DNA from 4 places in the Rhodococcus sp. MPR-R1B genome. Region 4 is predicted to be linked to each of the others. Evidence: riboswitches for the same ligand, from Rfam matches in the RefSeq annotation. Region 4 holds a riboswitch; each other region holds the start of a gene.
What was found. Region 4 has a riboswitch for S-adenosylmethionine ahead of AC1Q61_RS26425 (LLM class flavin-dependent oxidoreductase). Riboswitches for the same ligand answer to the same signal wherever they lie in the genome.

Region 1 (7,611 bases), on a different contig from region 4:
AGTTCTTTCCCTCGAAGTCGATGTAGTGCAGCTTGTCCCGATCGATGAATCGTCCGCTCGCAGCGTCACGTATCTCGGCGTCGTCCTCCCAGCTGTCCCACAGCCGACTGACCACCTCGACAGCCTCGGACGCTTCCTCCCACGCAGACTCGGGGCCCTGCACTGCCTTTCGGCCGAACAACGACGCCTGCTCAGCGGTGTCGGACACCGCGACCTGCCAGCCGGCCCGCCCCGCTGACGAGTAGTCGATACTCGCGACGGCCTTGGAGATGTGGAACGGCTCGGTGTGCGTGACTGTCGCAGTGGGGATCAGGCCGATACGCGAGGTCACAGCACTCAGCCGCGCCGCAGTTGCAACCGCCTCCAATCTGCCCCGCACTGCGTGCTGGCCCTCGGATTGCAGTCCGAACGAGTCAGGGAGGAACGCCAGATCCACCCCACCCCGATCCGCGGTGGCCACCAGGTCCACCCAGTACGACGGTGTGAACAGATCTTCGGCGCGTGAGTCCTCGCGTCGCCAGGAGTACGGATGAGCTCCGGTGCCCTCGAATTCGAGACCGACCAGGAATGCTCCGGAACTACGCTCGGACATGTTCGGCCTTTCGTGTCGAATGATCCCGCCCGGGGATCGCCTCGAGAAGTGTGCGTGTGTACTCGTTTCGGGGATTGTCGAAAATCTCGGTGGTAGTGCCGATTTCGAGCAATCGCCCGGCCTGCATGACGCCGACGACGTCGCTGATCTGGCGAACAACCGCAAGATCGTGGGAGATGAAGAGATAGGTCAGGCCCAGTTCGCGCTGCAACTCGTCGAGTAGCGCCAGAATCTGCGCTTGCACCGAGACGTCGAGAGCGGACACAGGTTCGTCGAGAACGAGCAGGTCCGGCTTCAAAGCGAGCGCACGAGCGATCGCCACCCGTTGACGCTGGCCGCCCGAGAGTTCGGCCGGTTTGCGGCTCAGGAACTGCTCGGGAAGTGCAACCTGATCGAGCAACTCTGCTGCACGACTCTGCTGCTGGCTGCGTCCACCAACCTTGAAGGCCCGCAGCGGCTCCGCAACGATGTCCTGGACGGACAATTTCGGGTCGAGTGATGCATAGGGGTTCTGATACACGAGCTGGATCCTTCGGCGCAGCTCACGCAGGTCGCTGCCCTTGACCTTCGTGATGTCCTGGCCGTCGAAGGTGATGGTGCCTGCGTCCGCCTGCTCCAATCGCACGACAATGCGTGCGGTGGTCGACTTGCCGGAGCCCGACTCCCCCACCAGCGACACCGTCTGACCCCTCGGAACAGTCAGCGACACTTCGTTCACCGCGGTGATCGAACTCCCGCGTCCGACGTTGAAGTGCTTGGTGATTCCCGTCAGGGTCAGCAGCGGGCTGGTGTCCTGACGGACCGGGCGAACGACTGGTCCCGAGGACAGGCTCGGCGCAGAGCTCAGAAGTTTCTTCGTGTACTCGTCTCGCGGGTTGTCCAGAATATCCGCGGTGCGGCCGGATTCGACGATCCTGCCGCCCTGCATCACCAGGATCCGGTCCGCGCGGTCTGCGGCCACACCCAGGTCGTGCGTGATCAGGAGCACGGCGGCACCGGATTCGGCAATCCGCTCGTCGAGATGGTCGAGAATGCGCCGTTGAACCGTGACGTCCAGAGCACTGGTCGGCTCGTCGGCGATTACGAGGGCCGGGTTCGCGACAAGCGCGATACCGATCAGAACGCGTTGCCGCATACCGCCGGAGAGCTCGTGCGGGTACTGGCGTGCTCGGATTTCCGGCCGGTCGATACCCGCGCGCTCGAGCACCTCGACGGCGTCCAACCGGGCTTTGCGACGGTCTGCGAGGCCGTGGATCCGGAGGACTTCTGCAACCTGGTCGCCGATCCTCGTCACCGGGTTGAGCGAGGTCGTCGGATCCTGCGGCACCAAACCGATACGCGCGCCGCGGATTCGCTGCCACGCACGGTCGGAATACGAGTCGATCTGTTCACCCTCGAACTCGACGGTCCCGCCGGTGACGTGGCCACTGCCGGCGAGCAGACCCAATATCGCGTGGGCCGTGGTCGACTTACCGGAACCCGATTCCCCGACCACCGCAACTACTTCGCCCCGACCGACGGTGAAGCTCACGCCGGATACCGCGGGCTCGGCGCCGTAGGCGATCTGTAAGTCGGTGACGGAAAGCAACTGTTCCTCGGTCGTGCTCATCGCCGGTTGTTCCTTTCGATCTCGTGGCCGATACGGTGTGCCGAGATGACCACGGCGACAATCGCGAGACCGGGAAGTGTGGTCATCCACCAGGCATTGGCGAGGAAATTACGTCCCTCGGATACCAGCGATCCCCATTCCGGGGTAGGCGGAACGGCGCCGAATCCCAAGAAGCTCAGAGCCGACACCGCCAGTACTGCCTGCCCGAACTCGACAGCGGACAGCGCGACCACCGGCGCGTAGGAGTTGGGAAGCACGTGCCGACGCAGGACACCGAGCCACTGCACACCCGAACTGAACGCGGCCTCGACGTACTGAGCTCCGCGCACCCGCATCACTTCGGCACGCATCACTCGCGCGAAATTGGCGACCATACTGACGCCGACAGCAATGGCGACGTTGATGGTGCCGAAGCCGAGTGCGGTCACCAGTGCCAACGAGAGCAGCAGCGCCGGAATGGACAGCAGCACGTCGACGATGCGCATCAGCACGGCGTCGACGACGCCACCGACAAAGCCCGCGAGCAAACCGATTATCGATCCCGCCACCAATGCGATTCCGACCGCCACCAAGGTTGCGGTCAGGGACAGCGCGGCGCCGTGCACGAACCGTGTGTACAGGTCACGACCGAGATTGTCGGTTCCGAACCAGTGAGCCAGGCTCGGGCCCTGCAGTTTGTCCGCCGGGACACCGGACAACGGATCGCCGCTGGCAAAGAATCCGGGTGCGACGGCAAAGCCGATGGCAAGCAACACGATCAACACCGGAATCACCAAGCCGGGCTTTCGGATCCAGCCGATGGCCGTGGACTTTCGGCGCGAAACAACAGGTGCCTTCGCCTCGACGGTCGGATCGAGGAGTAGGGGTTCGATCAATGTGTCAGACATGAGCCGGCTCCAGATCGGTCGAGCTTTCGGTATTCGACTTTTCGGTGTGACTCTTCTTCGTCTGGATGATCCGTGGATCTATCAAGGGGTAGAAGAGGTCGACCGCGAGGTTGACGAGCACGAACACGAGAGAGGCGAACACAACGACTCCCTGCACCACCGGGATGTCCTGCGCCATCACCGACGTCTGTGTCAGACGGCCGACGCCCGCGCGGGAGAACACCGTTTCCACAACCACCGAGCCCGCCAGCAGCGTGCCGACCAGCACACCGGCAATGGTGAATGCCGGAATGCTCGCCAGTCGCAACGCGTGACGGGTCTGCACGCGCCAACGGCTTGCGCCCTTGGCGTACGCAGTCTCCACGTGCGGCGAACGTAGCGTCGACTGCAGGCTGGTCGTGAGCACCTGCGCGATCACCGCGCCGGTCGGGATCGCCAAGGTGATCGCCGGAAGAATCACCGTTGCGAATCCCTTGTCTCCGAAAGCGGGGAAGATGTGCAGACGGAACGAGAACAGCTGCAGAAGAATCAGGCCAACCCAGAAGGTAGGCACCGCCACACCCAGCGGCGGCAGCGAGAACAACAGATTCGCGAGCCACCGCTTGCGGGTGTAGGTAGCGAAGAACGCGATCGCCACTCCGAACAACACGGCCAGAACCAAAGCGGTGGTTGCCAAGACCAGAGTGCTCGGCAGCGCCGAGAAGATGGCATCCGTCACCGACTGACCGGTGGAGATGGACGTACCGAAATCGCCGCGAAGAGCATTCGTCAGCGACGTCCAGTACTGCACCCACACCGACTGGTCCAAGCCGTACCGTGCCCGAAGCTGATCGAGCGCAGCCTGATCCACTGCAACACCCTGACCGGACGAGTCGGCAGCCATGCTGACGGGATCACTCGGCAGGAGGAACAGAATCACGAACGAGATGGTGAAGGCGGCCCACAGAACCACTGCGGCCTGGCCCAGTCGGGTGAGTACGTATCGAGTCATGATTACTTACCCGACAACCATGCGTCGTAGAACTGCAGGCGCGAGGAGGCTTCGAAGTTCAGGTCCTGCACACTCGATCCGGCGCCGATGGCCTGCGAGAGCTCGATGGTGGGGATGGAGAGTCCACGGTCGAGGATCAATTCCTGTGCGGTGGATACCAGTTCGCCGCGTTGGCCGTTGTCCGTGGCTGCAAGCTGGTCTGTGAGTACCTTGTCGAGCTCCGGATCTGCGCCGCGACGGTTCAGGTTGCGGCCTTCGGTGCTGAACGATGCCCGCAAGATGTCGGCGTCCGCGCGAGTGCTGTTGTAATACAGCGAATCGTAATCACCCGATACTCCCTTCTCGGTCCATTCACCGTTCGAGACCAAGTTGAGCTGCAGGTCGACGCCGACCTTCTTGAGCTGCTGCTGCACGAGCTCGAGGATGGCCTGGTTACCCGAGAACACCGGACTGAAGGTGACGCTGAAAGTGAGCTTCTGCCCGTCCTTCTCGCGGATACCGTCGCTGCCGGTCTTCCAACCAGCCGCGTCGAGGAGTTTCGCCGACTTGTCGGCGTCGTACGTCACGACACTGGATTCGTCGCTGTAGAGCGGAGTGGTGTGAGCCAGCGGGCTCGTGGCCGGGAAGAACGACGGATCCAGAACGGTGTCGACGAGTTCTTGGCGGTTGATCGCGGGAATGATGGCCTGACGAACAGCCTGATCAGCGAGAACGCCGCGACTGACGTTGGGCTGGAAGAAGAAGCTCACACCCGGGTTCGGCCTTGTGAGGATTCGTCCACCCGCGCCCTCGATTTGCGGCGCATCCTGCGGAAGCGCATCGCTGACCGCATCGAGCTGGCCGGAGGCCACGCTGCCCGCCCGCACACCGGATTCGGGAACCACCGTGAAGTCGACGCCGTCGAGGTACGCCTCGCCCTGATGCGCGACCGCATCCGAGGCCCAGTTGTATCCCGCACGCTTGGCGATCTTGACGCTCTTGTCCTGCTGCCAGTCGGTGTACACGAACGGTCCGGAGGCGATCACCGCTGCACCGGGGCAGCGCTGCTCGGATGCCAGCGCGGTGGTGGAATCGGCGAGGATTCCGAGCTGTGGCGTCGAAGTTGCTTGCAGGAACTGAACATTGGGTCCGGAGAAATTGATCTTCGCCGTGTGAGCATCTACGACGTCGGTACCGGTGTACGAGGACAGGTAACTCTTCGCCAACGACGCGTTCGGTCCCAGGTTCTTGACCGAGTCGAAGGTCTTCTTCACCGAATCCGCCGTCACCGGTGTGCCGTCACTGAAGGTGGCGTCGTCGCGAAGGACGAACGTGAAGCTAGCGGCGTCGGGGCTGATCTCCCAACTCTTGGCGAGCCACGGGGTGATCTCTCCGGTGTCGGGATTTTGATCGGTAAGCGAATCCACCACTGTCCGAGTGACATACACGGTCTGGTTACTGCCGGCCTGGGCCGGATCGGCGCACGTCGGCGCCTGCGACAGACCGTAGCGAAGGGTTCCGCCGGACTGGGCGGGGCCTGCGTCGGCAGCACTGTCACTCCCGCTGCTGCAGCCGGCGAGGACGGTGCCGAGAACCGAGACAGCACCGATACCGGCGATTACGGTCGCGCGTTTGCGGGCACCGAATGAGGGCGAAGACACCAAGAACTCCTAAAGAGGCATGCCGAAGAGCGCACCCGTCGCCTGAGACGAAAAAGGCGATCGAGCACGAATCACTTGTGAGAGAAGAGAAAACAGACTTGTCGACGACTCGCCTGAGTGTGAATGACTGACCGAGAGGTCAGTTGGTACAGAAAGATCCCGCGGTGCGGCACAGGTCTACGTGACGACGCGACCAGGCGGTATCGAAACCGCCTTCGACTGCCTTCATTTCGTGTTCCTCCATCGGTCCTGGCGGTAGCACCCGCACCCGATCACTCGGGGGGTTGCTGCGACTTCAATGAGCCAGGTCTCTCGGTCGCTCTGGATGGTCGTTCGCAAGTGTACGAGGTCAAACCCGGGTGTTGTCAACCCGGTCGGTAGGAATTGCTGCTCGAGTCACATTTTCGAGCACCCGAAGTTGTTTCTCGAACGGGTGGACGCCCACCTCTTCGGGCGAGAGTGAAGCGTCGTAAAGCGGTGTGTATCCACTGGACAGATACAGCGCGACGGCCTCCGGCTGCCGAGGACCCGTCGTGAGAAACACACGGTTGTATCCACGAAGTTCGATCTCTCGTTCCAACTCGCGAACGACGGCCTTGCCGAGGCCGCGCTTCCGATAGTCGACCGACGTCCAGATTCTCTTCAGTTCGGCAGTGGTGGAATCGAATTGACGAAACGCACCACCGGCGATCGGCAGACCGTCGTGGGTGAGCACCAGAAGCGCACCCTGCGGGTAGGCAAATTCTTCTGCCGGATACGTCGTGAGATCATCGAGCATCGCTTCGCGAGTCCCGCCGTAACGCGAACTGTATTCGAGTGCCAACTCCGCGATCAGTGGAGCTGCCAAGGGATCGTCCTGCGATACCGAATAGACCTCTACCGCTCCGACACCCTCAAGCTGTCGAGTACCGAGCTCCAGTGCCACAACACTTTCCTCCATGAATCTGGTCAACGCTCCCCCAGCCTGAAAACTTCCGGAGCGAGGGTGGTTCCGTCGACGAGGTCCGCCACAAGTTCACCCAAGGCCGGACCGAACTTGAACCCGTGCCCCGAGAATCCCGCCGCCACCGTGACGGCGCCGACTCGGTCGATGACGAAGTTACTGTCCGGCGTGCTCGTGTACAGGCACGTGATCGACTCGACACGGGTGGAATCGACGCCGGGCAACCACGACTCGGCGTACTGGGCCAATCGCCGCTCTCCGTCGACGTCAGGGGTGTAGTCACGGGTCTGCGGAGTCACCACCGGCCCGGTCGCGTGTTCGCCGATCTTGATCCCGTCCTCGGAACCGAGCCCGTAGATCCCCGCGGTCTCCAATTCTGCGCCGGTGTGGTGAACGAAACTCGGCCACTCGACTCCGGGATCGAGCGGTGCGAAGTGTGCTGGTTGTTCCTGTGTCGTGCGCAGTGTCGGCAATACGATCTCGGAGCCGAGACCGCTGTCTGCGATCAGATCTGCAGTCCACGCACCGGCCGCGATCACGGCCTGACGAGCTGCGAGCGTTCCACTGTCCGTCACCACGTCCACGCCGTAGGACGCCCGCGCGAGTGCCAACACCCGAACATCGTGACGGACCTCGGCGCCCGCAAACACCGCTCCTGCCTTCAGAGCGGTCACGGCGCGGTCCGCGTGCAACCGGCCTGCGTCGGGATGATGGAGCACCGTGGTGTCGAATCGCAGCCCCGGCCAACGGGCGGACGCCTCGGCAGGAGTGAGGATCTCACCCTTGATGCCCGCCTCGCGAAGTATCTTCGCCTTGGACTGCACTGCCTGCGGCAGGCCGTGATCAACGGCACCGGTGAGTTCCAGGAACCCGACGTCCGTCGTGGTCTCCAACTCCCGCCACAGCGGCAGCGCGCCGGCCGCCAAACCTGTGTACAGGTGATTGTCGT
Region 2 (7,611 bases), on a different contig from region 4:
GCGCAGCGTGCCACGATCGCGGATGTCCTGAGGTAGCTCGGCGGCGATGGAATCCACCTTGTCGGTGGTGATGCGGTTCTGATCGGCCGTGAGGTTGTAACCCGCAGCAGCGGTGACCTGGGCGCCGTCGGACTCGGCGTCCGCGCTGCTGCATGCAGCGCTGAGCAATCCGACGGTGGCAAGCGCCGAGATCAGAAAAGTCGCGCGACGGGATGTGGAGAACATCAATTTTTCCTTCCGGGAATGAGTCTGGGTCGCGTCAGAGGACGCGGGAGAGAAAGGCTTTGGTCCGTTCGTGGACCGGATTGTCGATCACCTGCGAAGGCGGGCCCTGTTCGACGATGACGCCGCCGTCCATGAAGACCGCAGTGTCCGCCACTTCCCGAGCAAATCCGACCTCGTGTGTGACGATCACCAAGGTGGCGCCGTCACGGGCCAGCTGAGCGAGGACTTCGAGAACCTCGCCCACCAGTTCCGGGTCGAGCGCCGACGTCGGCTCGTCGAAGAGAATGACCGCCGGCCGCAGTGCCAGCGCTCGCGCTATCGCGACGCGCTGTTGCTGGCCACCGGAGAGTTGGCGGGGATACTCGTCCGCCTTGTCCCCCACTCCCACTCGCTCGAGCAGTGCGCGGGCCTCGCGGTACACCTCGTCACGATCACGCTTCTGGGCCGAGAGCGGCGCTTCCACCACGTTTTCCAACGCGGTCAGGTGCGGAAACAGGTTGAAGTTCTGGAACACGAATCCGATGTGCGAACGCTGTTTCAGGATCTCGCGGTCACGCAGTTCGTGGAGCCGATTTCCCTTGCGCCGGTATCCGATCAGTTCTCCGTCGATCCGTACGGTCCCGCGGTCGACCTTCTCGAGGTGATTGAGGGTGCGCAGCAAGGTGGACTTACCGGAACCCGACGGACCGAGAATGACGGTCACTTCGCCCTTGCGGACCAGGAGATCAACGCCGGCAAGTACTTCCAGCGTGCCGAAGGACTTGTGAATTCCGCGCGCTTCGACGGCATACACCGTCTCTTCGGCCAGTTCTGCGGTCATCGGGTCGCACCTCGCGGAATATCGAGACGCGCATCGCGAATCTCTTCGAACTTCTTGCGCGCCTTCTGTACCGGAGTCAACGGAAGAGCACGGGCGGATCCTCGTGCATAGTGGCGCTCCACGTAGTACTGACCGATCGAGAGCAACGTCGTGAGGATGATGTACCAGATCGTGGCGACCATCAGCAGGGGCACGACTCGTCCGTTGCGTCCGAAGATGACCTGCACCTGGTAGAACAGTTCGGCGATTGCCATGGTGGAGACGATCGACGTTCCCTTGAAGAGTCCGATGACCTCGTTGGCGGCGTTGGGGAGGATCGCCCGCATTGCCTGCGGGAGAACGATCTTGAAGAACTGGCGACTGCGCGGAATGCCGAGCGAGTGAGCAGCTTCGATCTGACCGTGATCCACCGAGATGATTCCGGAGCGAATGATCTCGGCCGAGTATGCAGCCTGGTGCAGCGCCAAACCGATGACTGCTGCGGTGAATCCGCCGATCACACCGCTGACCTGGAAGGTGAAGAACTCGGGACCGAAAGGTATTCCGAGAGAAAGCGTCTGGTACAGGTATGTGATGTTGAACCAGAAGAGCAGCTGCACGATGAGTGGAATCGAGCGGAAGGCCCAGATGTAGGTCCAAGCGATCACCTGCAGGACCGGGTTTTTCGACAACCGACCGAGTGCCAGGAAAACACCGAGACCGAATCCGAGGATCGTCCCCCACAGCGTCAGTTTGATCGTCATCCACAGCGCGGCGAGCACTGATTTCGCGGTGAAGTACTGCGCGAAGGTCGGCCAGTCCCAGCCGGGGTTGACGACGAGTCCGTGGATGAACTGAGCAAGCAGGACCAGCACGACCGCACTGATCACCCAGCGCAGCGGGTGCCAGGTGCGAGCGACGACAAGCTCCGAGTCGGGAAGTTGCGACTCGGACACCGACTTTTCGGGGCGGACATCGGTGGGCGCGCTCACGGCGCGCTACCTGACGGAGTGGACATCACGAATAGACCTTTCGGGGAAATGGGAACGCAGCTGTGTCCTCGAGTTGGTGCGCTCGAGTTGCGAAGACGACGAGAGTTCGGTCATCGACAGTGACACGAAGCGGTGCGGCACAGATCGATGTGACGTCGCTTGTGCGCAGCGTGCGAAGTGGTAACCATGTGATGCCTTCCATCGGTCCTGGCGGTAGCACCCGCTCCCGATCACTCGGGGGGTTGCTGCGACGTCGACGAGCCAGGTCTCTCGGTCGCTCTGGATGGTGAGCAAAGACTAGACCCGAAATGTCGAGTCGTCAAATGTTGTATTTCCCTGCACTGCAAGGGAAATGAAGGGTCCACGATGTTGAAATCGCATTGATTCCAACGGTGTCCGCAGCCGCGTTCGGCGTGTTGAATGGAGCGTTCGAATGAAGACCGGGACCGCCGTCCGGACTGACTTTTCCTCTGCCGTACCGTCTGCGGAGTGAGTGGACTCGACGCTTTCTTCATCTTGTTGGCCGGTATCGGCGCGGGCGCGATCAACGCCGTGGTCGGCAGTGGAACGCTGATCACGTTCCCGACGCTGGTCGCCTTCGGCATGCCGCCCGTGACCGCAACCATGTCCAACGCGGTCGGGCTCGTCGCCGGCGGAGTTTCGGGTACCTGGGGCTACCGACGTGAGCTGTCCGGACAGTGGGATCGACTGAAGTGGCAGATTCCGGCGTCACTCGCCGGGGCACTACTCGGTTCGTGGTTGCTCATGCATCTACCCGAGAAACTGTTCGAGACCATCGTTCCGGTGCTGCTGGTCCTCGCTCTCGCGCTCGTCCTCCTCCAACCACGCATCCAGGCGTGGGCCAAGAAGCGTTCCACCGAAGAAACGACGCTGTCCACCAAGAGGCTGATGCTCCTGACCGCCGGCACTTTTGCAGTCGGCATCTACGGCGGGTACTTCACTGCCGCGCAGGGCATCCTTCTCATCGGTGTGATGGGTGCCATCCTCCCGGAAACCCTCCAGCGCATGAACGGCGCGAAGAACCTGCTGTCGCTGCTCGTCAACATCGTTGCAGCAGGGATGTACATCACTCTGGCATTCGATCAGATCAATTGGGCAGCAGCCGGTTTGATCGCCGTCGGCTCACTCGGTGGTGGCGTTCTCGGTGCCCGCTACGGACGGCGCCTGTCCCCCACTGCATTGCGCTACACGATTGTCGTCGTCGGCCTGATCGGACTGTGGCGCCTTCTCGCTTGACCGCCCACATCGGGCGCCACCCGCACATACTGGAGTAATGACCAGTACAGAAGATCAGACCGGTTGGACCTACCTCATGGACATGGACGGGGTTCTCGTCCACGAGGAGCACTTGATACCTGGAGCGGACACGTTCCTGGCAGAGCTGGCGTCGAACGACATCCCGTACATGGTGCTCACCAACAACTCCATCCGCACCCCGCGTGACCTGCGAGCACGCCTGCTCAATTCGGGACTCGACATCCCGGAGAAGTCGATCTGGACGTCAGCGCTCGCAACCGCGACGTTCCTGGCCAACCAGCGGCCGGGCGGCAGCGCCTACGTGGTCGGCGAATCGGGCCTGACCACCGCCCTGCACGACATCGGTTACGTCCTGACGGACAGCGACCCCGACTACGTCGTCCTCGGCGAGACGCGAACGTACTCCTTCGAGGCAATCACCACCGCCATTCGCCTGGTCGAGCGTGGATCGCGGTTCATCGCCACCAACCCGGACGCCACTGGACCGTCGCGAGACGGCTCGCTGCCGGCCACCGGCTCGGTCGCGGCACTCATCACCAAAGCGACCGGACGCGATCCCTACTACGTCGGCAAGCCCAACGCCTTGATGATGCGCTCAGCCCTGCGGTCCATCGGCGCTCATTCCGCCAATACGTTGATGATCGGCGATCGCATGGATACCGACATCGTCTGTGGCCTCGAAGCCGGACTGCAGACGATTCTGGTGATGACCGGGATCTCGACCCGCGCGTCGGTAGAGCTCTATCCCTACCGCCCGACCATCGTCCTCGAGTCGGTCGCCGATCTTGTGGGAACAACAACCGATCCATTCCGTAGCAACACAAACAATTGATTCAAATTGCAAAACAAAACCGAAACTCGGTAATTAACTGGTAAAAAACAGCAGATTTGCCAGGTTCCGACTCGTCCGCTTTGTCCAACTGAACAAACCAACGGTTTTATTCGCACCAAACTTACAAACGAGTAGTTAGACGCAGGTCAAAGATCATTTCGACACCGAGTGACAGTTGGACTCCAGTCGTAAAATTGATTTTTCGAAAAGTGGTAACGAATCGTTTGCCGTGTCTGATACTCATGTCTGAATGGCCCCATTTCGGGTCCCAGACATGAAATGAGATTTTCATGAAGAAGCAGACCAAGGGTGCGATCGCTGCTGCGGCGGCCGGTGCCCTCCTCCTCGGCGGTGCCGGCTCGCTCGCAATGTGGAGTGACAGCGAAGTTGTCGGCGGCGGCGGCGCTGTCACAGCGGGCACGTTGCAGCTCGCCCCCTGCGCCCCGGTATCCGGAACGGGGTGGCAGTCCACGAACCCCACGGTGAAGCCGATTGCGGATATCACCGCATGGCGAATTGTGCCGACCGAAGTGCTCACTTTCGACTGCACAACGTCGATCACCGCAGATGGCGATCGACTCGCTGCAACTATCGCAGCGGACACGAGCACCATCACAGCCGGCACGACGGCAGCTCCAGGAGCCACCGCGAATCAACTCAAAGACAACATCACGGCAACAACGGTGGTGACCGTAGGCGGCACCGTAGTCACGGCCGCATCCCCACTGACCGAAGCCGACAACGGCAAACCTGTGACGGTGAAGGTGACTTTGACCTTCGCTGACGTTCAGCTTCTTGTGGCTCAGGGCGCGTCGGTCAACTTGTCGAACCTCGCCATCAAGCTGCAACAGCAAGCCATCCCGGCATAAACGATCGATGAAGGGGAGAGCTTGGGGAGCCCTTGCGGGCGCGTCGGTGATTGTGTTGATGTTCGCATCAGCGCAAGGCACCGGCGCGCTTTGGAAGTCCGCTGCCCCGATCAGCAACGACGTACTGACCGCCGGTGGTAGCACGTTCGCACTCAAGGTGGGTTCTACGGCTGCCAACGCCGCCAGTACCTACACCTGGAGCACGTTCGCGGGGACTGGGATGACGTCTACAACCGCCGTGCAGATGCCGCTGACCATCCTGAACCCGGCAACCAACGCTTCCGGTCTGAGATTCAGATTGGCTTCCGTGACTGCCACCAGCACAAATCCTGTTCTCGACCTCAAGATATCGACCGTGTTGAGCACCACGGATTGCCCGAACAACGTATCAACAGGCTCACCCGTTGCCGGAACCTCTGTCTATTCGGGACCGGCAACAAGCGCCGTATATCCGGTGCCCGCGAACCCCGGAATCTCCTTGGCCAACGGCAGTTCCACGGTCTGGTGCATGCGCGCGTCGGTGAACATGACAGGAACCACAGCGGGCGGGGTGTCGACCAAGCTCGTTTTCACCTTCACAGCAGTTCAGGTGTAGGACTCGATCAAAATGACAGGCGACAAGCGAATGAACACGAAACACTCCCATCGACGTGAACGGACCGGCCCGTTGTGGTGGGTCAGCTCAGTTGTGACCTGGGTTTTACTGTTCGCTCTGTGCGCGGTCATCGTCGTCACGATCGTGATACCGATCGTGACAGGCTCACAACGTTTTACGATCCTCACGGGCTCGATGCGCCCTACCTACCAACCGGGCACACTCATCATTGTCAAACCTGTGGACGAGGGCGATCTGACCGTCGGCATGCCTATCACCTACCAACTCGAATCAGGCCAGCCGACTGTTGTCACACATCGAATCATTTCGATGAGCATCAACACCAAAGGCGAACGCACGTTCATCACGCAGGGCGACGCCAACAACACCCCCGACGAGAAGCCCGTACGCCCCGTACAGATTCGAGGCAAGGTGTGGTATTCCGTTCCCTACCTTGGACACGTCAACAGTTGGTTGACCGGCGACCAACGCAAGACCATTCTTACTGTTGCAGTCGGCACGCTGGGTGTTTACGCGCTGTACATGATCGCCAGCGGGACACGTGAAAGTATGCGCTCTCGCAACAAGAACCGGAGCGAGCCACAAGGATCCGCACCAGACGATTCAGCTGACACCGCAAATCCGGAAACAACCAGATCGACGAAAGATGGTGTGCACCATGGCGGGCAATGACAGCTCGTTGCGTCAGCGTTTTTCCGGAGCCCGAAGCACTCGTATTCGGGCGCTGCTCTCACTCGGTATGGTGCTCGGAGTCGGCACTTTGAGCACTATGGCGGCCTGGGGTGCAACAGCCACATCCACGTCAGGAGACTTCTCCGCGGGAACCGTCAACCTGGTCGCATCGAGCACTGGTGTGACCGAGGCAAAGAACATCACCATCACCCTGTCGTCGAGCGCCATGACATCCACAACCGCTGTGACACAGAGTCTGACCGTGAAGAACACCGGGTCCTTCGGTGCCTCTCTCGCCATCACGGCCCAGTCTCCCGCATCGACTCCGCCTAGTTTCGCTGCGGCGCTGAAAATCTCGGTGTATCTGGATAGCACATCCTCTGGATCGGCGTGCTCCGGCACTGCGCAAAAGGCAGAGCTCGCGCTGGTCGGCGGTGGCAGTACAGCGGCGCTCCTCGCAAGCCCGATAACGCTGTCCGCTGGGGCCAGCAGGATTCTGTGCGTGAAAATGACTCTGGCCGCAGGTACTCCGGCAGGCGGAAACCTCCCCTATACGCAACTCAACATCGTGGGAACGGCGGTCTGAATCGATATGTCACATCCCAACCGCCCGGACACGATCAATCGCCTCAAGCAGGCTGCGCTGACAACGGGCGCAGTACTCGGAATTCTGTGCATCGTCGCCACAGCACTGTCATTGGCATTCGGCATCAAACCCGTCGTCTTTCGATCCGGCTCGATGTCTCCCGCGATACCGACCGGCTCGTTGGCATTTGTGAAATCCCAACCGGTATCCGAGTTGACGGTTGGCGACATTGTCAGTGTCACCACCAACGGCGGAGATCGACTCACTCACCGCGTGTACGGAATCGATCAGCTGGACAACAATCTGTCGTCACTGACACTCAAAGGTGACGCCAACAATGCTCCCGACAGCGAAACATACGCGGTCGCCGACGCAGACCTGGTTGTATTCAGCATGAGTCGAGTCGGCTACGTACTTGCGTGGCTGTCCGGTCCGATCGGAATCTTCGCCGGCGGATTGTTCGCCGGCACCCTGTTGATGATCGCATTTCGTCCAGCACCGCGCGGCGAAGGTCCACCGAGCGGCGGCATGCCTGAAGAGGGCATACCCAACGACACTCCGACTGTGCCCGAACACAATTCGCCTCGTTCACGTTCGACGCAGGTCTCGTCGCGCATCCTCACAGCACCCTGGCGGCAGAGGGAATTGATCCTCGTTACAGCTGCCGGACTGGGTGCACTGCTGGTGATGTCACCGATCGGTAATACCGCCGCCGCGATCACCGACACCGCAACCGCAAAGA
Region 3 (7,611 bases), on a different contig from region 4:
GGTGATGGTGGTTCCGAGGTCCTTCTCCAACACCACCAGAACCAGAACCAGCAACGTCGTACCGCCGATCACCGGCAGCGCGCGGTTGACGTCCATCCGCGCCTTCATGAACGACGCAACCGTCGCTGCGGACCAGATCGCCAGAGCAAGTTTGGCCAGCTCCGACGGCTGGAAGGAAATGCCCGCGATCACAAACCAGCTGCGAGCACCCATTTGTTCCGAGCCGATACCTGGAATCAGCACCAGGACAAGCAGAACAAGACACAGGATCAGCAGCCACGGGGACGCTCTACGCATCGTTTCGGTCGGCAACCGCACGACTGCCACGAACATCACCAAGCCGATCGCCGCGAACATGCACTGGGGCCAGAATCTGGCATAGGACGTCCCGGACAACACATAGGATTCGACGCCCGAAGACGACAGCACCATCAGCAGTCCGAACGCGACGATCAGCACGACCAGACCGACGATCATATGGAAATCGAACAGAGGCCGATTGGTCCACATCGCCGTTCGAGCGCGGAAGGGTGTCGATGTGCGGTCACGTTTGTCCGACGATCCACGGGGTGAGTTAACTGGCTCTCCACTCCCGCGACCGTTGGGCTTGTCTTCACTGCGACCGGTCACCACACAAGTATCGTCCCACGACTCCTAACCCATGGGTAACACAAGTCCCATGAGTCACACGGGCTCGGCCTCCCGAGGTCCATGTAGACCCACGAAATACCAGGTCACGTCCTTCGCCGGCGTCGGTCTGCCACCGCCCCCGCCAACGAGAGCGTCAACATGACCACGCAGACGGCAAGCGCGATCCCGAACGCACGTCCATATCCGTCGGGCGAGCATCCGAGTACACCGAGATACAACCCCGATACCGCGGCCAGCGAGATGGTCGCTGACAGGCGCTGAGACAGTTGAAGGAAACCCGCCGCAACACCGTTCGCGCCCGGCGGTGCATATTCGAGAGTCAGCACCCGATTGGGCGCGTCGACCAAACCGCTGGCAACTCCCGACAACACCGCCAGGACCACCAGCACCGGGATCAGATGTTCCCGCGGAATCAGATTGACCGCTGCGATGTACCCGAGGATGACAAGGATCTCGCCGACTATGGCAAAAACCACTGCACTTCGGCCGAACCTGGCAACCAGCCGCCATCCGAAAGCCGACGTCAATGCCATCGCGAGTGAGCTACCGGTCATGATCAACGCCGCACTCAGCGGGGCGAAGCCCAAACCTTCGATCAGATAGAGGCTGAGCACCGCGTTGACGGCGAGGATGGATCCGAACCAGAAGAGTGCAACCGTCGTACCCAGTCGGAAGCCCCGTGAGGCGATCAACGACGGAAGCAGTACCGGCGTCCCGCCGCGCTCGGCGTACCGACGTTCCCAGAACCAGAAGGCAACGGCAACGCCGAACGCACCGATCAGGAAAGCCGCGGCGACAGTAACACTGGTCCGGGTCACGATGGGCCACAACAGGAGCCCGGTCGTAGTCGCCAGCAGACACAGCCCAACCGGATCGATCGACGCGCCCGATCGGGTGGTTCGATCACGGCGCAGAAAGCGAAACGCCAGAATCAGTGTGATCAGAGCAAACGGCACGTTGAGAACGAGAAGCAACCGCCATCCGAAGTCGGCGTCGGAATACTTCAGCAGTACGCCACCGAGGATCGGTCCGGAAACGCCGGCCAGACCACCCGCGGTGCTGTACGCGCCCAACGCCTTCGCCCGAGCCTTTCCGGACACCCGGTCGGTGATGATGCCGAGCACCTGCGAACTGACGGTGCCTGCGCCGATCCCTTGCCCCAGCCGAGCCAACACGATCATCGACGGATCCGACGCACACGCTCCGAGGATTCCCATCACCGCGAAAATGCTCAGGCCTGCCAAGAACAAGCGTCGACGCCCGACGACGTCACCGAGTCGGCCCGCCGGCACCAGGGCCAAGCCGAAAGTCAGCGAATAGCTCGCAAGGATCCACTGCACCTCCGAGGTCGACGCGCCCAGCGACGCCCGGATCGACGGAACCCCGATTCCGAGCACCGCCGAATCGAGAAGGGTGGTGAAACCCGCAGCTACGCAGACGACGATTTCCCAGCGGACGGCCGAACCGAGCTTGGTGGATTCGGCCGTCGCTGTGACTGTGTGGGACAGGACCCGTTACCCCGCAGCTTCAGACGTGGCCCGACGCGTGAGCGGCGGTCGCAACCCCAAGTGCTCTCGCAGCGTCGACGTGGAGTACTCGGTGCGGTACGCCCCACGCTCCTGCAGTTCCGGGATCAACCAGTCGACGATCTCGTCGAGCCCGGTCGGCACCAGGTACGGCGAGATGTTGAAGCCGTCCGAAGCTCCATTGCGCACCCAATGGACCAACTGATCTGCGACCTGCCCCGGAGTGCCCGCAAAACCCGAACGCTGCGAGGTCTCGATAGCGACCTGACGTAGGGACAGATTCTTTGCCTCGGCAAGAGCACGCCATTCACGTGCGATCGCAATGGGGTCGTTGCCGTCCCGCGCGGAACCGCGCGTCTCCGAAACCGGGCGGGCAACCGGATCTTGCTCGGGGAGTGGACCGTCGGGGTCTCGATCGGAAAGGTCCTTACCCCACACCAGTCCGACGAGAGAGAGGGCAGTCTGACCGGTGAACTGGCCTTCGAGGACCCACCGTGCCTTCTCCTCGACTTCGGACTCGTTCTCCGCCAACACGATCTGCGTGCTGGGCAAGATCTTGACGTCGTCCTCCGGTCGCCCGGCTTTACGCAACCGAGCCCGAATGTCGTCGGCGAAGTCGAGCGCGCCGTCGAAATGAGTCCCGTGTCGCGAGAAGATGACGTCGGCATGGGTCGCCGCGAAATCGCGTCCACTCGGAGAATCACCCGCTTGGAAGATGACCGGATGCCCCTGGCGGCTTCGGGGAAGCGTCGGCGTCACGGAGATGTCGAACTGTGAAGTCTGCCTGCGCACGGCGCCGACGGCGCCCGGAGTAGACCAGTTCTCGGACGTACGAGAATCCGAGATCGCGTCGTCGGCCCACGAATCCCACAGTGCCCGCGCGGTTTCGATGAACTGCCCGGCACGCTCGTAGCGCAGGGAGTGGTCGAGGAAACCACCGCGACGGAAGTTCTCTCCCGTCCACGCGTTGTCGGTGGTCACCGCATTCCAGCCGGCCCGTCCGTCGGAAAGTAGGTCGAGGCCGGAGAGTCGACGCGCAAGGTCGGCCGGTTCGTTGTACGTGGTGTTCTGTGTCGCGACCAACCCGATCTTGTCGGTGATACCGGCGAGGGCGGCCAACTGCGCAATGGCGTCGGGGCGGCCGGCGATATCCAGATCGAGAATCTTGCCGTTCTGTTCCCGAAGCCGCAGGCCTTCACCGAGGAAGAAGGCGTCGAACAGACCTCGCTCGGCGGTGAGTACCAACCGCCGAAACGTCTCGAAGTCGATCTGGGATCCGCTCGCGGAATCGGACCAGATGGTGGTGTGGTTGACCCCCTGGAAGAAGACGCCGAAGTGAACGTGAGCGTCGGGTCGAGGTACGGCGGAGCGTGATGCAGTCATGGCCGAAATATCCTTAGCGCGAAGTCAAGTCAGGAGGAGTGGGCGAATCGATTTGCGGGCCGCTGCAGACCGAGGTTGTCCCTCAGGGTCGATCCCGGAACCGGGCGTCGCGTCAACCCGGCCTTGGACAGCGTCGGAAGCACGAATTTGGCCAGCACCGGAAGGTCCTCGTCGATCACGAGAGCATGGAAATGAACACCGTCGAGGTGTCCCGCCAATTCCTTCAGAACCACGGCCGCTTCCCCCGGATCTGCAGCCAGGAGCAGTCGGCCGGTGACGACGGCATTCCCGTACGAGTTCAGCTCGGTCCTCCGCTGCGCCGCAGACAGATTCGGCGTATCGAATGCCACATCGACCTCGGCGACCACCAATGACGCGCCCTCATCGCGCGCCTTGGCAGCCGACTGTGCAATGGTCTCCACCGAATCACCGGAAACGAGAACAACATCCGGCTGGCGTGGATCGATTTCGCCGTAGCGGCCGAACACCACCAACTGGCCTTGAGGCGGCCGCGGAACGATTGCGGGCCCCTTCACCGAGAACGTGTCGCCCTCGAAATTGACGTAATGCAGACGATCACGCTCGAGGAAACGCCCACTGAGATAGTCACGAACGACGGCGTCGTCCTCCCACGAGTCCCAGAGATCGGTCACAACGGTGACCGAATCCCGCTGCTCTTGCTGACGCGCCGACTCCGTTGTTACCGGAGCCCTCCCCCACGCCCTCGCCGCGGCATCGTCTTCGACCGGAACAGCAAGCCAGCCGCCACGCCCACGCGAGGAGTAGTCCAACGTCGCCAATTGCGAGGACGTATGAAACGGTTCGGCGTACGTGGTCCCGACGACGGGGACCAGCCCGATCGTGCTGGTTGTCGCCGCCACGTACGACGCCCTCGAGACGGCATCGATGCGGCCGACGACGTCACCACTCGGGGGGAGGATGGAATCGTCGAACGTCGCGAACGTGAAGCCGGCATTCTCGGCAGCCGCGACGCGATCGCGCACGGCTTTGCCCGTGAGCAGCTGGTCCGGGCGGTGTGAGCTTCGGCGCCAGGCAGCGGGGTGAGTGCCCTCGCCGTCCAGTTCGATACCCACGGCAAATACAGTCATGTGTCCTCCATCGGTCCTGGCGGTAGCACCCACACTGCGGTTAGGTAGCGGGTTGCTGCGGCATCATCGAGCCAGGTCTCTCAGCCACTCTGGATGGTGGATGCAATCTATGCGGGCCACGCTGGGCAAGTCAAATCACGCTTGTCGAATCATATTGACCTACAACATATTTCAATACAATCATCCTGATCGAAAGGGTTGCGCAACGCTAGCCGACGTAGACACGAAAGAGCCCCGCCCGACTCGCGTCGGACGGAGCTCTCGGTGTGCGCTGGAACGCTACTTCGCGCCCATCCATGCCTGATCGAACAGCATGATGCCGGTTGCAGTCGGAACCACACCGTGCACGTTCTTCTGCCAAGCCCAGAACGACGTGAGCCCGCCGATCGGCGCCGATGGAACCGTCTCGTTCCACAGCGTCTGAATTTTGCCGATGATCGCCAGGGTCGACGAATTGTCCTTGGCCTGTTGTAGATCTGCGATCAGCTGATCCATCGCCGGGTTCGCATATCCAGCAGTATTCGCCATCGAGGTGCTGTTGGTCGTGGAGAACAATCCGAGATCGAGAATCGACTCGTACATTCCGATGCCCGCGTGCGCGAGGTCGAAATCGTGCTTGACGTAGACGTTCTGCACGATGTCGCCGGCGTTGTTGGCCAAGATCAAGTTCACCTCGAACCCGACGGCCTGCAACAGTGACTGCACGGCGAGGCCGATCGCGTGGTCCTTGGGCTCACTGAGCGCGACGTAGTCGAGGCTGCCGTCGTATCCGTCTGCCTTCGCCTGATTCAGAAGCTCCTTGGCCTTTTCGGGGTCGTAGGCAATACCCGGTGTGTCTACATGCCATTGAGACGTCGGACCGAACAACTCCGAGCCCGGCAGTCCCTCACCGTTTTCCACTCGCTGATCGATCAACGTGGTGTCCAGCGCGTAGCCGATGGCCTGGCGAACGCGAACATCCGAGCCCGGTCGGCCCTCACGGTTGTTGATAATCTCGGCACTACCGGCATTGAGCACGTCGATGTAGCCGGGGTAGCCAGCGGACTTGGCGGAATTGATCGCCGACGTGAGGCCGCGAATGTAGGCGACATCGAGCTGACCGCTGTTCAATGATTCGAGATTGGCCTGCGGACCGTTGAGCGCAACCATCCGCAACTTGTCCAGCTTGGGGGCGCCGCCGTAGTAGGACGGGTTGGCCTTGAAGATTCGCTCGACGCTCGGTGTGAAGACATCTTCGGTGAAGGGTCCGGCTCCGATGGCGGTGAACTTGTCGCCCTGCTGCGAACTCGGGGCGACGATCATCCCGTGCCCGAGAGCGAGCATCGACGGAAAACGCATCCACGGCGTCTTCAGCTTGAATTCCACTGTCGTCGGACCGCTTGCCTGCGCCGATTCCACCGAAGCCAGCCACAGTTCGGCGCCATTGCCCTTGCCCGCGTTGTACCGATCGATGCTCGCGATCACGGCGTTGGCGTCGAGGGTGGTGCCGTCACTGAACTTCACACCGTCGCGAAGTTTCAGCGTCCAGGTGGCTCCGTCGTCAGCTGTCTCGAGCGATTCAGCCAACTTGGGCTCGAACTCGCCGCTCGCAGTGTCGTAACTCATCAGGACGTCGTACACAGCAGCGAAGGCCTCACCGCCGGAACCGCCGCGCGCGGCCGTCTTCGTCGGGTCGAGTGAGGGAACGAGCACCTGTACGCCGTACGTCATGGTCCCGCCGGCCACCGCAGTTCCCGGATCAGGCTGCTCGTTGACCATGCCGGTCACGACGTCCGCCGACGCGGTCGTCGTATCGGTCCCGCTGTCGTCACCATTGCTCGCGCAGCCCACCAATAGAACCCCGGTACCGAACAATGCGACGGTGACCCGGCTGACTTTCCCGATGCGCCAAGATCTCGAGTGCGACACGGAGATTCCACCTCACTTTCAGTAGACGCAGCCACGGATCGGCCGCAATCGGCTAATAGTGATGTCCTCTGTGGAGTGACGCCCAGCACGTTCCCGGTGACCGGAAACATTCACGGAGACAAAGGATGCGCATAACTGAGATGATCGGGCCGAGTGGTTGACGGCGACTGACATCCGAATACGAAAAAGCTCCAACCTTATGTTCGAAGAACATGAGATTGGAGCTTTTCGATAAGAATTATGGTGGCCAGGGCCGGGATCGAACCGGCGACCTTCCGCTTTTCAGGCGGACGCTCGTACCAACTGAGCTACCTGGCCGGACGGCACCCGAACCGAATGCCTATCGCATTGCTTTGTTCTCAACCGATTGATTGAGAACAAAGCTTTGCGACCCTGACGGGACTCGAACCCGCGACCTCCGCCGTGACAGGGCGGCGCGCTAACCAACTGCGCCACAGGGCCTTGCTTTTTCCTTGCTGTGAAACCGTACTACATCTTCGAGCCGCTCCCAAACCACTGTCCTGGCCTGGCATTTGTGCATCTCAAAGCGTGTCGTGCGGGTCAAACCATACTGCATCGTTTCGCTTTCGCAAAACGTACCCCCTACGGGATTCGAACCCGCGCTACCGCCTTGAAAGGGCGGCGTCCTAGGCCGCTAGACGAAGGGGGCCCGCCGGATCTCTCCGAACTAGTACCCCAACGGCGTTCCGTTGGGAGCTTGGATAGCTTATGGCACGGCATTCGGAAATCACAAATCGCCTGTTCACGGGCAGAAAAGTGCACTATTCAGTGTCAGGGAACTCGACTTGGGGCCACCCGTCACGATGGAACGTCTCCAACCACTGCGGCGTAGCCATGGCTTCGAGGACTACTTCGAGAGACTCCTCGAACCACTCGCCCAGATCTCCACTGGAGGCAATCAGGTCTGCCATGTACCGCTGACCGGCAAGGCTCGCTGCCAGTACACGCGTGAATTTGTCCGGGTCGGCGTCCTCTCGGAGCAAACCGTCGTCCTTGGCACGCAATGCCAACTC
Region 4 (7,611 bases):
GCTGTACCACTACTACACGCTCATGAGTGGACGGTCGGTGGTGCAGAAGTCCGCCGCCGTCAAATACGTCGACACGACGGTCAAGGCCGGTTTGCGCGACATGGACTCACTGCTCGCCAAGCGCTCCATGGACTTCTTCTGCCTCAACGACGGCAGCGCTCCGGAGATCGATCTGGAACTTCGGACACGCAAGATCACTGAGTTCCTGGAGAGCTACTACCCCATCCCGGCGCCCTGGGAAGCCTAGACGAAACAAGGGCCCAGCCGATTTCGGCTGGGCCCTTGCTACTTCGGTCGATCAGCGTGCTGTCACATGCTCCCGTTGCACCGGAATGGGCAGACCGAGATTGTCACGCAACGTCGTTCCTTCGTAGTCACTGCGGAGAACACCTCGATCCTGCAGCAGCGGCACCACGTCGTCGACGAACTCGTCGAGGCCGGTCGGCACAAGGTGCGACCCGAGGATGAACCCATCCGAACCGTCGTTGCTGACAAACGAATCTATTTTCTCGGCAACCTGCTGCGGTGTACCGACGATCGGTCCACGCTCGAACTGATCGATCACCACTTCGCGCAGATTCAACTTCTTGCTCTCCGCTACCGCGCGCAGTTTTGCGACGGTCGCGAAACGATCTTGGTGAATGAAGGCGCGGCCCTGGATGATCGGCGGAGCCTCGGGATCCGGAGCGATATCGGGTAGTGGTCCTTCGGGGTCGTACTTCGACAGATCGAGATTCCAGATCTGTTCGAGCAGAACCAAAGCGGTCTGGCCGGTGACCTGCTGGTCGCGAATCTCTCGGTACTTCTCGATCGCATCTGCCTCCGAGGTGCCGAGAACAAAACTCGCCGACGGCAAGATCTTGATGTCACCCGGGTCACGTCCGGCCGCAACGGCACGTGCTTTGATATCGCGATAGAAATCGGCCGCCTCGGGCAACTGACCGTACGGTGAGAAGATCGCGTCGGCATTGCCGGCAGCAAAATCGCGCCCCTGCGGCGACACCCCGGCCTGCAGAATAACCGGGCGCCCTTGCGGGCTACGCGGCACTGTGAATCGGCCGTTCACGTCGAAATGCGATCCATGAAAAGCGAATTCACCGGCATCCGGTCGCGCGAGAAAGCGCCCTGATGCCTTGTCGGCCACGATGTCGTCGCTTCGCCACGAATCCCAGAGTTCACGCACCAGCGCTACGGTCTCCTCCGCACGCTCGTATCGTTGCGCGCGGTCGAGGTATCCGCCGCGGCGAAAGTTCTGGCCGGTGAATGCGTCGAACGAGGTGACGACGTTCCAGGCGGCACGTCCTCCGGACAACTGATCGAGCGTCGCGAATTGGCGGGCCAGTTCATACGGCTCGTTGAACGTGGCATTGATAGTGCCGGCCAATCCGAGGTGTTCGGTTACCGCCGCCAACGATGCAAGGACCGTGAAGGTGTCCGGCCTACCGATGATGTCCTGATCGAAAATCTGTCCTGCACGCTCACGAAGGGCAAGGCCTTCGGCGAGGAAGAAGAAGTCGAACTTCCCACGCTCGGCGGTTCGAGCGGTGTGTTCGAAGGAATCGAACTCGATCTGGCTGCCCGCCTGCGGATCCCACCATGCAGTGTGATGGTTGACGCCGCCGAGGTAGGCACCCAGGATGACCTGCTTACGCTTCTGAGAACTCATGAAAATGTATTCCTCGTCTGTCAGGCGGCCGGAGTACCGGCGGCGTAGCGGTTGGGAACGTCGATGGGTAGGCCAAGCAGTCCGCGAAGATTCGTCTGCGGATACTCGGTGCGGAATACGTTGCGTCGCTGCAATTCAGGTACCAGCTCACCTGCGATCGCGTCGAGGTCGTCCACGACGACGCCCGGCCGCAACCGGAAGCCGTCGATTCCCAACTGCTGCCACCGGAGCAGAAGATCTGCCAACTCAGCCGCGGTGCCGGTGAAGGTCAGCGCGTCCGAACGGTATTCGGCGCCGGCCTGCGCGTCGAGGCGAGCGAGCCGTTCCTTTCCGGTTTCTTCCGGAGCATCGAAGAATACGACGATGTCGGTGAAGACCCGAAGCGGTTCGCCGGTGCGCTGCACGTGTTCTTCGGCTGCTCGCACTTCACCCAGGATTGCCGTGACCTGCTCGTCGTCGAACGGCGTCACGAACACCAGATCGGCCGTCCGCGCCGCCAGCTCGTACGCGACCCGCTGATGTGCCAATGCGGTGACGACGGGATGCCCCTGCGGCGGGCGCGGAGTCACCGACGGTCCACGGACCGAGAGGTACTTTCCCTCGAAGTCGATGTAGTGCAACTTGTCTCGGTCGATGAACCGGCGCTGCTCCACGTCGCGGATCTCGGCGCCGTCCTCCCAGCTGTCCCAGAGTCGCCGGATTACGTCAGCTGCCTCCGCAGCTTCGTCGAACAGGTCGCGCACGAAGTCCGGGAGGACGCCTGAAACGATCGACTGACGGTCGGCATCGGTGAGCGCGGGGATGTCGCGACGCCCGAACTGTGCTGCCTCGGATTCCGACGCCGACACCTTCACCTGCCACCCGGCGCGACCGCGCGAGGTGTAGTCCAGCGTGGCAACGGCTTTGGACACGTGGAACGGTTCGGTGTGAATGGTGGTGATGGTCGGGATCAACCCGATGTTGCTCGTGATCGGTGCCAGTCGGGCGGCCACGAGATGTGCGTCGAGCCGAGCGCGCACCCGGTCAACCGCGTCGTCGACAGGCTCGAGTGGGTTGGCCGGCACCGAGAGACTGTCCTCGATGGTGACGAAATCGAGCAGACCACGCTCGGCGATCGTCACCACGTCAGTCCAATACGACGCGCTGAACAGCTCACTCGGGCGCGAGTGCGGCTCTCGCCAGGCCGCTGGGTGCCAACCGGTACCGTCCAGCGCTACGGCGAGATGCAACGGAGCAAGATGAGAAGAAGGGGTGGAGGTCATCGGCGCATACTCCTGTTCGAGAACTACTCGGGAGCGCACAGTGCCGACCGCAGAAACCGTCAGCACCCGACTGACGGTTCTCGTGGCGACTGCCGCTTGCGACACGCACCGCGCGTATCGCCAGGTGTGATTCCGGGGCACCCCATCGGCATGAAGGGTTGCCGTCCAGCTAGCCGGTCCTTGTTGCTGGAGCTCTGCACCTACCTCGACGGTAGTGAGTACGCGACCGCCCGGCAATCACCCGGAACTGCGCGTGGGTGCCGGAAACCGCCTGCGACCTCAGATGATCGAGCGTGCCGCCTTTTCGCTCTCGAGGATTCGAATGCCGGCAGCACTGAGCCTCCGGGCACCCTCGGCCGCGTCGACGGGCTCACCGACCGTCACGTGCGCACCGAGTGGAACGACCGAATGAACAATTGTCTCGTCGTACACGTGCACCAGATTGCACCCCTGAGCCCCGTCACGACCACGCTGACCACCGACTTCCACGTTCAAGTCCTGGGTGTAACACGTCGACGACGCCACGGAAACCGGAATGCCGGCGAACGTCGCCGTCGTCGAATAGTGCAGGTGCCCGGCAAGAATCGCCCGGACGTCGCTGCCACGCAAGACGTCTGCCAACCGGGACTGATCGCGCAACTCCACCAGAACCGCGAGATCCTGAATGCACGGAACCGGCGGATGATGCAGCGCCAGAATTGTTCCGTCGGGCGCCGGCACCGTCAATTCTGTTCGTAGCCAGTCTAATTGACGATCCGAGATCTCACCGTAGTGATGACCGGGAACCGACGAATCCAGGGTGATCACCCGCAGTCCGTCAAGGTCGTAGACGTTGTCGACGGGATGATCGGTGGCGTCCTCGCCCAACAGCAGAGATCTGAACGTAGGGCGGTCGTCGTGGTTGCCCATCGCCCAGACGACCTGCGCATCGATCTCGGCCGCCACGGGTTCCACGATGGCTTTCAGTTCCGCGTATGCGTCGGGGTGTCCCTGGTCGGTCAGGTCGCCGGTGAATATCAGTGCATCCGGGCGTGCGCCCGAGGCCACGATCCCGCTGAGCACTTCCCGCAATCTCGTCGACGCATCCACGGCGTCGTACAACTCCCCCTGAGCCACCAGATGCGTGTCACTGAGGTGCACCAGGAAATGCTTCGGACGCGGGTACTCGGCATTCCGAACGCTCATCGGTCTCTCGCTTCCGCTTGCCGACGCGTAGGCGCCGGTGCGGCACCTACTGATCGTCGAGACTAGTCAACCGACCAACAGTGACTGATCGGGGCACGCCCGACGAACACGAAGCGAACTCCCGCGGCGACCCTCGGGATCGAGTAGTTGAAGCTGCGAGTAGTGTGTGGACAGTGTTGTTCCTGACCAGTCGGCGTTACGTCGACCTTCGCCTGCAGGCGAGCGCAATGTGTACGCGCTCGCTCTGACCTGACGCGTACCAGGAAACATTTCTTCGAATCTGCCCGGCCTCTGGTGCCGCGCTGCGTTTCGCTCCCTTGATTTTCGAAAGGCATAGTCATGCCCAGCTCCACCTCCACCGGCGTGCCGGAAAAGTCCACGTCCCGTTTTCCGTCCTGGGCGACGGCATTCGGACCGCAGATCGTCGCCGGTCTCGTACTCGGTGTCATCATCGGTCTCGTCGCCCGGGCAATGCCTGATGCGGCCGACGGCAACGTCAACTGGTTGGTCGGCACCGTACAGACCATCGGTTCGAGTTACGTCAAGCTGCTCACCGTTGCGGTGATCCCGCTGGTGTTCACCGCCATTGTCAGCTCCATCGCCAACCTGCGCCAGGTCGCCAATGCAGCTCGCCTGGCCGTGCAGACCTTGCTCTGGTTCGCGATCACCGCTTTCATCGCTGTGATCATCGGCATCATCGTCGGCCTGATCACCGATCCCGGTTCACGGACCGACGTCGCCGCCGAAGCCGCGAAGGAACCCAAGAGTTCCGGTTCGTGGTGGGCGTTCATCACCGGACTGGTTCCGAACAACTTCCTCGGGTTGGGTGCAAAGACTTCCGTCGCCGAAGGCGTGGCGACCACATCGCTGAGCTTCAACGTCCTGCAGCTGCTCGTCATCGCCGGTGCAATCGGTATTGCTGCACTCAAGATCGGTCCCAAGGCTGCGCCGTTCCTCGAGTTCAACGCTTCGCTGCTCGCGATCGTCCAGAAGGTCCTGTGGTGGATCATCCGCCTTGCCCCGATCGGCACCGCTGCGCTGATCGCCAACGCTGTCGCCACCTACGGATGGGATGCGATCGGGTCGCTGGGCGTCTTCACCGCCGCCATCTACATCGGTCTGGCGATCGTGTTCTTCGTGGTCTACCCCATCCTGATTGCCGCACACGGCCTCTCGGTTCGAAGCTTCTTCTCCGGCGTCTGGCCCGCAACTCAGCTCGGATTCGTCTCGCGCTCGTCGATCGGCACCCTGCCGTTGACCGAACGCGTCACCGAACGCAACCTCGGCGTTCCGCGTGAGTACGCCTCGTTCGCCGTTCCGCTCGGTGCCACCACGAAGATGGACGGTTGCGCCGCAATCTATCCCGCGATCGCGGCGATTTTCGTCGCAGGCTTCTACGACGTTCCGCTGACCTTCACCGACTACCTGTTGATCGTCGTCGTCTCGGTCATCGGCTCAGCGGCAACGGCCGGAACCACCGGTGCGACAGTCATGCTCACACTCACACTCTCCACCCTTGGTCTTCCCCTGGCCGGCGTCGGACTGCTCCTCGCAGTCGAACCGATCGTCGACATGGGCCGTACCGCAGTCAACGTCACCGGCCAGGCACTGGTCCCGGTCATCGTCGCAAAGCGTGAGGGAATCCTCGACAAGGAGCGCTTCGACGCTCCCCGCAACGGTGACCCCTTCGCCGAGGAACTTGTCGACGCGTAACCCTCGATGACTACAGCAGCGTCCTCGCACCTGAGCAATACGGTGCGGGGACGCTGCTTTTCACCCCAGATTTCACCCTTACCGAAATAAACCATTTGGTCGTTATGACTAGTATGCTCAGCCGGCAGAGCCCTCCGAAGTGGAAGGGCTGCCCAGTTGAACACGAGGTCACATGAAGCTCCGCCGTCTGGCATTCAGCGTCGCAGGTTGCGCCGCAATCACTCTGGTTGCCGCGCCCGCCGCTCAGGCATCCACGGTTTTCGATTTCCTACCGATCGAGATCGCACGCATGATTCCGACTGGCTCTGCCGACGCAGTCCAGCCGTTCCTTCCCCCGGTCTTCGCACCGCCGGCGCCGCCCGCTCCGCAAGCGCCCCAGAACCAGCCGGCGCCGCAGAACACTCCCGCACCAGCGCGGTACTACCAGAACTGCACAGCCGTTCGTAATGCCGGCGCAGCTCCGTTGTACCGGGGCCAGAACGGATACGCCCCGCATCTCGACCGCGACAACGACGGCATCGCCTGCGAGTGATCCAACGCTCGGGTTGTGGTGCATCCACAACCCGAGCACTGTTGTCGAACCGTCAGACGCCCAATGCCCGGGACAGAGTCGGCCACGCCTTCGGCAGTCGTTCACGCCAATACGCCCACGCGTGCGTGCCGTTCGGCTCGTAATCCACCTGCGCCGGAATCTTCAGCTCCTGCAACCGAGCGTCGAACATCTTGGTGCAGGCGTGGGCGGCAACCTCGATGCCGCCGCCGATCACCAGACGCTCGAGCAGTTCAGGAGTCTGCAGCGTCTCGTCAGATCCGGGACGACCGTTTGCCGTCGACACGTAGATTTCCTTGCCACGCAACTTCTCTGCGTTGATCAACGAATCGTGTGCCTCCCACTCCGGGCCCCCTGGCACACCCCAGATGTTGGCCGGATCTCCGCTTCGAGAAGAAATCGTGGCCTGGACGGCAGTTCGGCCGAGCGGATCCATCGTGGAATAACAGCCGCTGAACACGGCAACGCCGCGATACATGTCCGGAAAGCGTTGGGCGAGCATCATTGCACCCATCGCGCCCATGGAATTGCCGGCAATCGCGTTGATTCCGTTGGTCTCGAGTCGCGCGTCGATCAGCGGTGGCAACTCCTCGGTGATGAAGGTTTCCCACTTGTGCAGTCCCAGCCGCGGATCCGGATTCTCCCAGTCCGAGTACAGGCTCGCGATTCCGCCATTGAGCATCACGACGTTGACGTTCTTGTCGGCGAAGAACGCCGGGGCGCCGCCGATCGTCATCCATCCGCTGCTTTTCTCTCCGGCGTCGACACCCTCGAGCATGTACAGCGCTGGGCGCGGAACCGAATTGTCAGCGGGTAGCAAAATCTCGACGCCGACCTCGCGTCGAAGTGCGGGCGACGCCACCGTCAGCCTGATCGCTTGTGGTGCGGTCACCTTCTCGCCGACGATGGCCGGGACGACGATGTCGTCGCGCAGGTCCGGTTTGGGGCCCGGATCCTCCTGAAGTGGTCCCGGGATCGTCGACCCCGAGCTCACGCTTCCCTCGACGCTGCCCAGACTTCCCGAGCTTCCCGAACTACCCGAGCTTCCGGAACTCGGCGCTGCCGTCGACAGTCCGCCCAATTGCAAAGAAAGTGCACAGACGGCCAAACACACCGCACCTGTGCGCGCAGATCGAATCCACGCACGCCGCTCAGTCCTCATGAAACTCCCAAACCAGTCAAAGATGTTTCCGTGAACATACCGTGCAGTTCGGACTTTCTTGGACAAACGACCA

Region 1: it holds a riboswitch for S-adenosylmethionine, as region 4 does, so the genes downstream of both, AC1Q61_RS14030 (putative leader peptide) here and AC1Q61_RS26425 (LLM class flavin-dependent oxidoreductase) in region 4, are expected to answer to the same signal.
Region 2: it holds a riboswitch for S-adenosylmethionine, as region 4 does, so the genes downstream of both, AC1Q61_RS14000 (putative leader peptide) here and AC1Q61_RS26425 (LLM class flavin-dependent oxidoreductase) in region 4, are expected to answer to the same signal.
Region 3: it holds a riboswitch for S-adenosylmethionine, as region 4 does, so the genes downstream of both, AC1Q61_RS03365 (LLM class flavin-dependent oxidoreductase) here and AC1Q61_RS26425 (LLM class flavin-dependent oxidoreductase) in region 4, are expected to answer to the same signal.

What each region holds. Positions count from the first base shown of each region.
Region 1 covers NZ_JBXAFO010000008.1:188,557-196,167, reverse strand. The annotation lists gene AC1Q61_RS14055 (LLM class flavin-dependent oxidoreductase) at 1-592, opposite strand, end outside; gene AC1Q61_RS14050 (dipeptide ABC transporter ATP-binding protein) at 579-2,201, opposite strand; gene AC1Q61_RS14045 (ABC transporter permease) at 2,198-3,088, opposite strand; gene AC1Q61_RS14040 (ABC transporter permease) at 3,081-4,079, opposite strand; gene AC1Q61_RS14035 (ABC transporter substrate-binding protein) at 4,082-5,719, opposite strand; gene AC1Q61_RS14030 (putative leader peptide) at 5,859-5,948, opposite strand; SAM riboswitch class I at 5,957-6,051, opposite strand; gene AC1Q61_RS14025 (GNAT family N-acetyltransferase) at 6,069-6,659, opposite strand; gene AC1Q61_RS14020 (FAD-dependent oxidoreductase) at 6,668-7,611, opposite strand, start outside.
Region 2 covers NZ_JBXAFO010000008.1:180,023-187,633, reverse strand. The annotation lists gene AC1Q61_RS14015 (ABC transporter substrate-binding protein) at 1-225, opposite strand, end outside; gene AC1Q61_RS14010 (amino acid ABC transporter ATP-binding protein) at 260-1,045, opposite strand; gene AC1Q61_RS14005 (amino acid ABC transporter permease) at 1,042-2,016, opposite strand; gene AC1Q61_RS14000 (putative leader peptide) at 2,127-2,204, opposite strand; SAM riboswitch class I at 2,212-2,306, opposite strand; gene AC1Q61_RS13995 (sulfite exporter TauE/SafE family protein) at 2,506-3,273, shown strand; gene AC1Q61_RS13990 (HAD-IIA family hydrolase) at 3,311-4,126, shown strand; gene AC1Q61_RS13985 (alternate-type signal peptide domain-containing protein) at 4,417-4,995, shown strand; gene AC1Q61_RS13980 (hypothetical protein) at 5,003-5,590, shown strand; gene AC1Q61_RS13975 (signal peptidase I) at 5,621-6,283, shown strand; gene AC1Q61_RS13970 (hypothetical protein) at 6,270-6,869, shown strand; gene AC1Q61_RS13965 (signal peptidase I) at 6,876-7,611, shown strand, end outside.
Region 3 covers NZ_JBXAFO010000002.1:129,781-137,391, reverse strand. The annotation lists gene ftsW (putative lipid II flippase FtsW) at 1-510, opposite strand, end outside; gene AC1Q61_RS03375 (MFS transporter) at 735-2,096, opposite strand; gene AC1Q61_RS03370 (NtaA/DmoA family FMN-dependent monooxygenase) at 2,166-3,560, opposite strand; gene AC1Q61_RS03365 (LLM class flavin-dependent oxidoreductase) at 3,590-4,669, opposite strand; SAM riboswitch class I at 4,674-4,769, opposite strand; gene AC1Q61_RS03360 (ABC transporter substrate-binding protein) at 4,949-6,577, opposite strand; tRNA gene AC1Q61_RS03355 (tRNA-Phe) at 6,819-6,895, opposite strand; tRNA gene AC1Q61_RS03350 (tRNA-Asp) at 6,966-7,039, opposite strand; tRNA gene AC1Q61_RS03345 (tRNA-Glu) at 7,175-7,247, opposite strand; gene AC1Q61_RS03340 (TetR family transcriptional regulator) at 7,360-7,611, opposite strand, start outside.
Region 4 covers NZ_JBXAFO010000025.1:70,790-78,400, forward strand. The annotation lists gene AC1Q61_RS26415 (stealth family protein) at 1-247, shown strand, start outside; gene AC1Q61_RS26420 (NtaA/DmoA family FMN-dependent monooxygenase) at 299-1,666, opposite strand; gene AC1Q61_RS26425 (LLM class flavin-dependent oxidoreductase) at 1,687-3,033, opposite strand; SAM riboswitch class IV at 3,016-3,129, opposite strand; gene AC1Q61_RS26430 (phosphodiesterase) at 3,208-4,113, opposite strand; gene AC1Q61_RS26435 (dicarboxylate/amino acid:cation symporter) at 4,453-5,826, shown strand; gene AC1Q61_RS26440 (excalibur calcium-binding domain-containing protein) at 5,999-6,358, shown strand; gene AC1Q61_RS26445 (alpha/beta hydrolase) at 6,411-7,538, opposite strand.